Regions from separate parts of the Intestinimonas sp. RTP31139st1_F5_RTP31139_211217 genome, predicted to be linked through region 2. Evidence: a T-box and tRNA genes for the amino acid it is inferred to sense, from the RefSeq annotation. Region 2 holds a T-box; the other holds one or more tRNA genes.
The links. A T-box is a leader RNA that pairs with one kind of tRNA and senses whether it is charged. The one in region 2 lies ahead of ileS (isoleucine--tRNA ligase), so its partner is inferred to be a tRNA-Ile.
Positions count from the first base shown of each region.

Region 1: it has a tRNA-Ile gene. The T-box ahead of ileS (isoleucine--tRNA ligase) is inferred to sense a tRNA for this amino acid. The anticodon was not compared.

Region 1 covers NZ_JBCOAQ010000071.1:249-3,861, reverse strand. The annotation lists rRNA gene ABUA09_RS17810 (23S ribosomal RNA) at 1-1,534, opposite strand, end outside; tRNA gene ABUA09_RS17805 (tRNA-Ala) at 1,804-1,879, opposite strand; tRNA gene ABUA09_RS17800 (tRNA-Ile) at 1,945-2,021, opposite strand; rRNA gene ABUA09_RS17795 (16S ribosomal RNA) at 2,130-3,613, opposite strand, start outside.
Region 2 covers NZ_JBCOAQ010000026.1:17,886-21,498, reverse strand. The annotation lists gene ileS (isoleucine--tRNA ligase) at 1-2,093, opposite strand, end outside; T-box leader at 2,171-2,395, opposite strand; gene ABUA09_RS13660 (DivIVA domain-containing protein) at 2,445-3,242, opposite strand; gene ABUA09_RS13655 (cell division protein SepF) at 3,609-3,613, opposite strand, start outside.

The sequences.
Region 1 (3,613 bases), on a different contig from region 2:
TGGACATCAAGGACTTCCCTACTATTTTTCGGTCCCTTACGCCCGGGTCGACCAACGCCCGGGTTCCCCTATTCCAAAGTGTCAGCATGCTTAAAGTTCGGCGGCTACGGAATTTCTACCGTATGTGCATCGACTACGCCTTGCGGCCTCGCCTTAGCTCCCGGCTTACCTTGGGCGGACGAACCTTCCCCAAGAAACCTTAGATTTTCGGCCATTATGATTCCCACATAATTCTCGCTACTCATTCCGGCATTCTCACTCGAATACAGTCCACCGCTGCTCCCGCTGCGACTTCACCCCATATTCGACGCTCCCCTACCCCTGTCTTGCGACAAGCCCAAGCTTCGGTTGCATGCTTAGCCCCGTTATATTTTCCGCGCAGAGTCACTCGACCAGTGAGCTATTACGCACTCTTTTAATGAGTGGCTGCTTCTAAGCCAACATCCTGGTTGTTTTCGCAACTCCACATCGTTTTCCACTTAGCATACATTTGGGACCTTAGCTGTGGGTCTGGGCTGTTTCCCTTTTGACCACGAAACTTATCTCACGTAGTCTGACTGCTAGTCATCAATTAGCCGGCATTCAGAGTTTGATAGGGTTCAGTAACCTTATCGGCCCCTAGCCCATTCAGTGCTTTACCTCCGGTAATCTAAACTAACGCTAGCCCTAAAGCTATTTCGGGGAGAACCAGCTATCTCCGGGTTCGATTGGAATTTCACCGCTATCCACAAGTCATCGCCGGTCATTGCAACGAACGTGCGTTCGGTCCTCCATGGGGTTTTACCCCCACTTCAACCTGCTCATGGATAGGTCACCCGGTTTCGGGTCTATTGCAACAAACTTTATACGGGCTATTAACCCTCGGTTTCCCTGCGCCTCCGGTACTGAATACCTTAAGCTTGCTTGTTACAATAACTCGCCGGACCATTCTACAAAAGGTACCTCATCACCCATTAACGGGCTTTGAGTGCTTGTAAGCACAAGGTTTCAGGTTCTATTTCACTCCCCTCCCGGGGTCCTTTTCACCTTTCCCTCACGGTACTGCTCCTCTATCGGTCATCAGGTAGTATTTAGGCTTGGAGGGTGGTCCCCCCTGTTTCCCACCGGGTTTCACGTGTCCGGCGGTACTCTGGATCCTCACTGATGCAATTCGCTTTTCGCCTACGGGGCTCTCACCCGCTGTGGCTGGCCTTCCCATACCATTCGGCTAAACTATTGCACCGTTATGTGAGTCCACAACCCCAGAGAATAAATCCTCTGGTTTGGCCTCTTCCGCGTTCGCTCGCCACTACTTGCGGAATCTCGGTTGATTTCTCTTCCTCGCCCTACTTAGATGTTTCAGTTCAGGCGGTTCCCCACGTACGCCTATTTGATTCAACGCACGCTGACAGAGTATTGCTCTGCCGGGTTGCCCCATTCGGAAATCTACGGATCAATGCGTATGTGCCGCTCCCCGTAGCTTATCGCAGCTTGTCACGTCCTTCGTCGGCTCCTGATGCCAAGGCATTCCCCTTGCGCTCTTTCTAGCTTGACCTTTCGCAGAACCATCTCCTGGTTCTACGTTATGATCATGAATTATGCAGGCCTCAAAGAGTTCTTAATTGGCTTATTGTTTTTACCCTTCACTAGAACAGCTTTCGCCATTCTATCTTAAAGTTCCACAACATTTGCTATTAATTGCCCTCTGTTGCTTGCTCTCAATACTTTCTTTCACATTGTTCAGTTTTCAAGGTGCAGACCTCTGTCCCTTTCAGGACAGATTTCAGTCCTCAATCTCCATCGAGCACTGAAATCTGTTCTAAATGGTGGAGGTAATCGGACTCGAACCGGTGACCCCCTGCTTGCAAAGCAGGTGCTCTACCAACTGAGCTATACCCCCGCGTCCGGTGTGCCAAGCTCTGCTAAAGCTTCCTTTGCCTTCCTTCTTTCTCCAAAGAAAGAAAGTGGTGGGCCCAAGTGGACTCGAACCACCGACCTCACGATTATCAGTCGTGCGCTCTAGCCAGCTGAGCTATGGGCCCATATGGCGTGCGCCCTCTAAATTAAACAACGTGAAGCGATCCACTCCCCAGAAAAGCCTGACCTTAGGACATTTCGATGAGTACTTCTCCCCATCGAGTTCTCCTTAGAAAGGAGGTGATCCAGCCGCACCTTCCGATACGGCTACCTTGTTACGACTTCACCCCAATTATCGAACCCACCTTCGGCCGCGCCCCCATTGCTGTTAGGCTACGGACTTCGGGTGTTCCCGACTCTCATGGTGTGACGGGCGGTGTGTACAAGGCCCGGGAACGTATTCACCGCGGCATGCTGATCCGCGATTACTAGCGATTCCGACTTCATACAGGCGAGTTTCAGCCTGCAATCCGAACTGGGACGGCTTTTAGGGATTTGCTCCACCTCGCGGCTTTGCTTCCCTCTGTTGACCGCCATTGTAGTACGTGTGTGGCCCAGGACATAAGGGGCATGATGATTTGACGTCGTCCCCACCTTCCTCCGTTTTGTCAACGGCAGTCTCGCTAGAGTGCTCTTGCGTAGCAACTAACAATAAGGGTTGCGCTCGTTGCGGGACTTAACCCAACATCTCACGACACGAGCTGACGACAACCATGCACCACCTGTCTCTACTTTCCCCGAAGGGCACCTTATGCATCTCTGCTTCGTTAGTAGGATGTCAAGTCCTGGTAAGGTTCTTCGCGTTGCTTCGAATTAAACCACATACTCCACCGCTTGTGCGGGCCCCCGTCAATTCCTTTGAGTTTCAACCTTGCGATCGTACTCCCCAGGTGGGATACTTATTGTGTTAACTGCGGCACGGAGGGGGTCAGACCCCCCACACCTAGTATCCATCGTTTACGGCGTGGACTACCAGGGTATCTAATCCTGTTTGCTCCCCACGCTTTCGCGCCTCAGCGTCAGTTAATGTCCAGCAGGCCGCCTTCGCCACTGGTGTTCCTCCCTATATCTACGCATTTCACCGCTACACAGGGAATTCCGCCTGCCTCTCCATCACTCAAGAAGTACAGTTTCAAATGCAGGCTATGGGTTGAGCCCATAGTTTTCACATCTGACTTGCACTCCCGCCTACACGCCCTTTACACCCAGTAAATCCGGATAACGCTTGCCACCTACGTATTACCGCGGCTGCTGGCACGTAGTTAGCCGTGGCTTATTCGTCAGGTACCGTCACTTGCTTCGTCCCTGACAAAAGAAGTTTACAACCCGAGGGCCTTCTTCCTTCACGCGGCGTTGCTGGGTCAGGCTTTCGCCCATTGCCCAATATTCCCCACTGCTGCCTCCCGTAGGAGTCTGGGCCGTGTCTCAGTCCCAATGTGGCCGGCCAACCTCTCAGTCCGGCTACTGATCGTCGCCTTGGTGAGCCATTACCTCACCAACTAGCTAATCAGACGCGAGTCCATCTCAGAGCGATAAATCTTTGGTATCCAGAACCATGCGATCCAGATACATCATGCGGTATTAGCAGCCGTTTCCGGCTGTTATTCCCCACTCCAAGGCAGGTTACTCACGCGTTACTCACCCGTCCGCCACTAAGCATTCCCTTTCGTTGTCCGAAAACTCCGTCAGGGGTGCTCCGTTCGACTTGCATGTGTTA
Region 2 (3,613 bases):
TTGTAGCGGGAGAGGGCGTACCGATCCAGCGCCTGCATCTGGGCGTAGGGCACCTGATCCCTGTCCGGATCAAAGCCCGCCAGGTTGCCCAGCATATACCGGGCGGTATTGCGGATCTTGAGGTAGGCCTCGGAGAGCTGCTTCATGATGTCCTTGGAGATGCGCATATCCTGGGTGTAGTCGGCGGAGGCCACCCACAGCCGGAGCATGTCCGCGCCGTAGTCCTTGATGATCTCTTCGGGCGCCACGGCGTTGCCCAGGGACTTGTGCATGGCCCGGCCCTCGCCGTCCACGGTCCAGCCGTGGGTGATGATCTGCCGGTAGGGCGCCACGCCCTTGGCGGCGATGCTGGTGAGCATAGAGGATTGGAACCAGCCGCGGTACTGGTCGCCGCCCTCCAGATAGATGTCGGCGGGGAAGTGGAGATAGGGGCGCTCGTCCAGGACGGCGGCGTGGGTGGAGCCGGAGTCGAACCACACATCCATGATGTCGGTCTCCTTGGTAAAATGGGTGTGGCCGCACTTGGGACATTTGAATCCGTCGGGGAGCAGCTCTTCGGCCTCCCGGTCGAACCAGACGTTGGACCCGTGCGCCCGGAACAGCTCGGAGACGTGGTCGATGGTCTCAGGGGTGACGATATCCGCGCCGCAGGCATCGCAGTAGAAGATGGGGATGGGCACGCCCCAGACCCGCTGGCGGCTGATGCACCAGTCGTTGCGCTCGGTGATCATGGAGGTCATGCGGTCTTTGCCCCAGTCGGGCTTCCACTGGATGGCGTCGCAGGCCTTCACCGCCGCGTCCTTGATGGCGTCCACGGAGCAGAACCACTGCTCTGTGGCGCGGTAGATGATGGGGTGCTTGCAGCGCCAGCAGTGGGGGTAGGAGTGGGTAATCTTCTCGCTGGCAAGCAGCGCCCCGCAGGCGCCCAGATCCTCCACCACCATGTCGTTGCCCACGGCGTAGAACTGTCCGTTGTACCGCTCGTCGGTCATAACGCCCTTGGCGTTCACCGGCACGGGCACGCCGATGTGGGTGAGGCCCGCCTTGTCGTACTGCTGGCAGATCTGGAAGTCCTCCGCGCCGAAGCCGGGGGCGGTGTGCACGCAGCCGGTGCCGGCGTCCAGGGTGACGTGCTCACCGTTGAGGATCACGGAGTCCCGGTCGAAAAGCGGGTGAGCGGCGGTCATGAGCTCGAACGCGGCGCCCTTGAGGGTGGCCAGCACCTTGCAGGCGCCGAAATCGATGCCCGCAGCCTTGCATACGCCCTCGGCCAGGGCCTGGGCCAGGACATAGACTTCTCCGGAGGGAACCTCCAGCAGCACATAGTCCAGCTCGGCGTTGAGGCAGATGGCCATATTGCCCGGGATGGTCCAGGGCGTGGTGGTCCAGATGACGAAGAAGAGCTTGGAGAGGTCGCAGTATTGGGCCAGCATTCCCTTGTCGTCGCGGACAGGGAACTTCACGAAGATGGTGGTGCAGGGGTCGTCGGCATACTCGATCTCGGCCTCGGCCAGGGCGGTCTGGTCATGGGGGCACCAGTACACCGGCTTCATCCCCTTATAGATAAAGCCCTTTTTGGCCATCTCGCCAAACACCTTCACCTGCTTGGCTTCAAAATAGGGCTTCAGCGTGAGGTAGGGATCGTCCCACTCTCCCAGCACGCCCAGGCGCTTGAACTGCTCCCGCTGCTTGTCCACAAAATCGAGGGCGTACTCCTTGCACTTCTCCCGAAACTCGGAGGTGGTGAGCGCATCCCGCTTCACCTTTTTGTTTTTCAGGATGGCGGATTCGATGGGCAGGCCGTGGGTGTCCCAGCCGGGGACATAGGGGGAGCAGTAGCCCGTCATGTTTTTCTCTTTGACGATGATATCCTTGAGGATCTTGTTCAGCGCGGTACCGATGTGGATGTTTCCGTTGGCGTAGGGAGGCCCGTCGTGGAGGACGAAGAGGGGTTTCCCGTCGTTGCGGGCGACCATCTTGTGGTAGAGGTCCTTGTCATACATCGCCTGGAGCATCTCTGGCTCGCGCCTGGGGAGCCCCGCCCGCATGGGGAAATCGGTCTGGGGCAGGTTGACGGTCTTATTATAGTCCATGTCTTGCGTTCTCCTTTTCTCTTCTGTTCTGCTTCTCGGTATGGGGACGCGCACGAAAAAACGCCTTTGTCTCTCCAAAAAGAGACAAAGGCGTTGAAAGCCTCTGCGGTACCACTCTTCTTGCCGCGGACATGCCGCGGCCCCTCGCATGGCCGGTAACGGGGCCAACCGTAGCCGCCTACTCCTCCTTCAGCGGAACGCTCCAAGGTGATCTTCCCACCCCTTCTCCGTCCGCCTCTCACCCAAACGGCGGCTCTCTGTACGGTTACAGGGGCGCTACTCGTCCTTTTCCACGCGTTTTTCCTATTGCCAGTGCATTTTATCCGCTTCCGCCCTCTTTGTCAAGGGGGTTTACTTGATTTCGTAATCTTTCCCGAACTGAAGATGCTCCAAATCGATGTTCAGGCGCTTGGTGGGCTCCTCCGCGGAAGGCGCGCCCTCCGCCCGGTCGGCCGCCCGGCGCTCCGGGTTTACCTTCATCTTCCGCTCGGTCTCGCCATCCCGGTCCAGGAAGGTGGCGGTCAGTTCACCGTACAGACCGCCTGGCTTCTCCTCTGAGATCTCGGCGTCCAGCTCCTCCGTGGGCAACTCCTTGGTGTCCTCCAGGTCCTCCTGTTCTTCCTCCACGATGCGCTGCACCGAGGCCTCGATGTCCTGCACCGCGGTCACCACCGGATCGGGCGCCTTGGGCGCGGACGGCGTGAGCTGAGAGAGGCTGTTCATATAGTCCAGCTCATGCTGGTAGAGCTCCTTGAGCTTGGCCACATAGGCCGCGGTGGCGTTCTGGGCGGCGGTGAGGCGGAGCTGCTCCGCCTCCACCTCCTGGCGGAGGCCGCTCACCCGTTTCCGGGCCTCCTCCTCCGCGTGAGACACCAGGGAGGCCCGCTTTTCCTCGGCCTCCTTCACCATGTCGTCCGCCATCTTCTGGGCGGTGAGCAGTGTCTTACGCATGGCGTCCTCGGTGGAGCGGTATTCCTCCACCTTGTCCACCAGCACCTTCATCTTGCTCTTAAGCGCCGCATTTTCCTTATACAGGGTGGTATAGTCCTCGGTCAACTGATCCAAGAACTCGTCCACCATGGCCATATTGTAGCCGCCGAAACCGGCTTTTGCAAAGGCGTGCTCAGAGACCTCCTGAGGCGTCAGCATGGTAATCCCTCATTTCTCTATCTGTAAAAGGTGATCGGACAAGTGTGGCGGAGCGCAAACCGCTCTTTGCGCCTCCGCGCTTCGTTGTCGGAAGAAACTCCGCTCTGCCCCGCCGGTCTTGCGTCCGGCATCCGCTGCGCTCCGTTCTTCCTCCTCTCCCCACAAAGCCTTGCGGCTTTACGGGGCCCCTTTGGGCGGCCCTCTGTGTGCCTGTTCCCGTGCGCTCCGCGCTTCTCTCCTGTCACGCTGCGGCTCGCTCGCATTCGGGCAAATAAGCCTGCCGCTTCGCAAAAATGCCGTGCGCTCCGCGCACCTGTTTTTGCCTCCGCTCGGTCTTATTTGCCCTGCTCGCGGCCTCCGCGCTTCTTAGA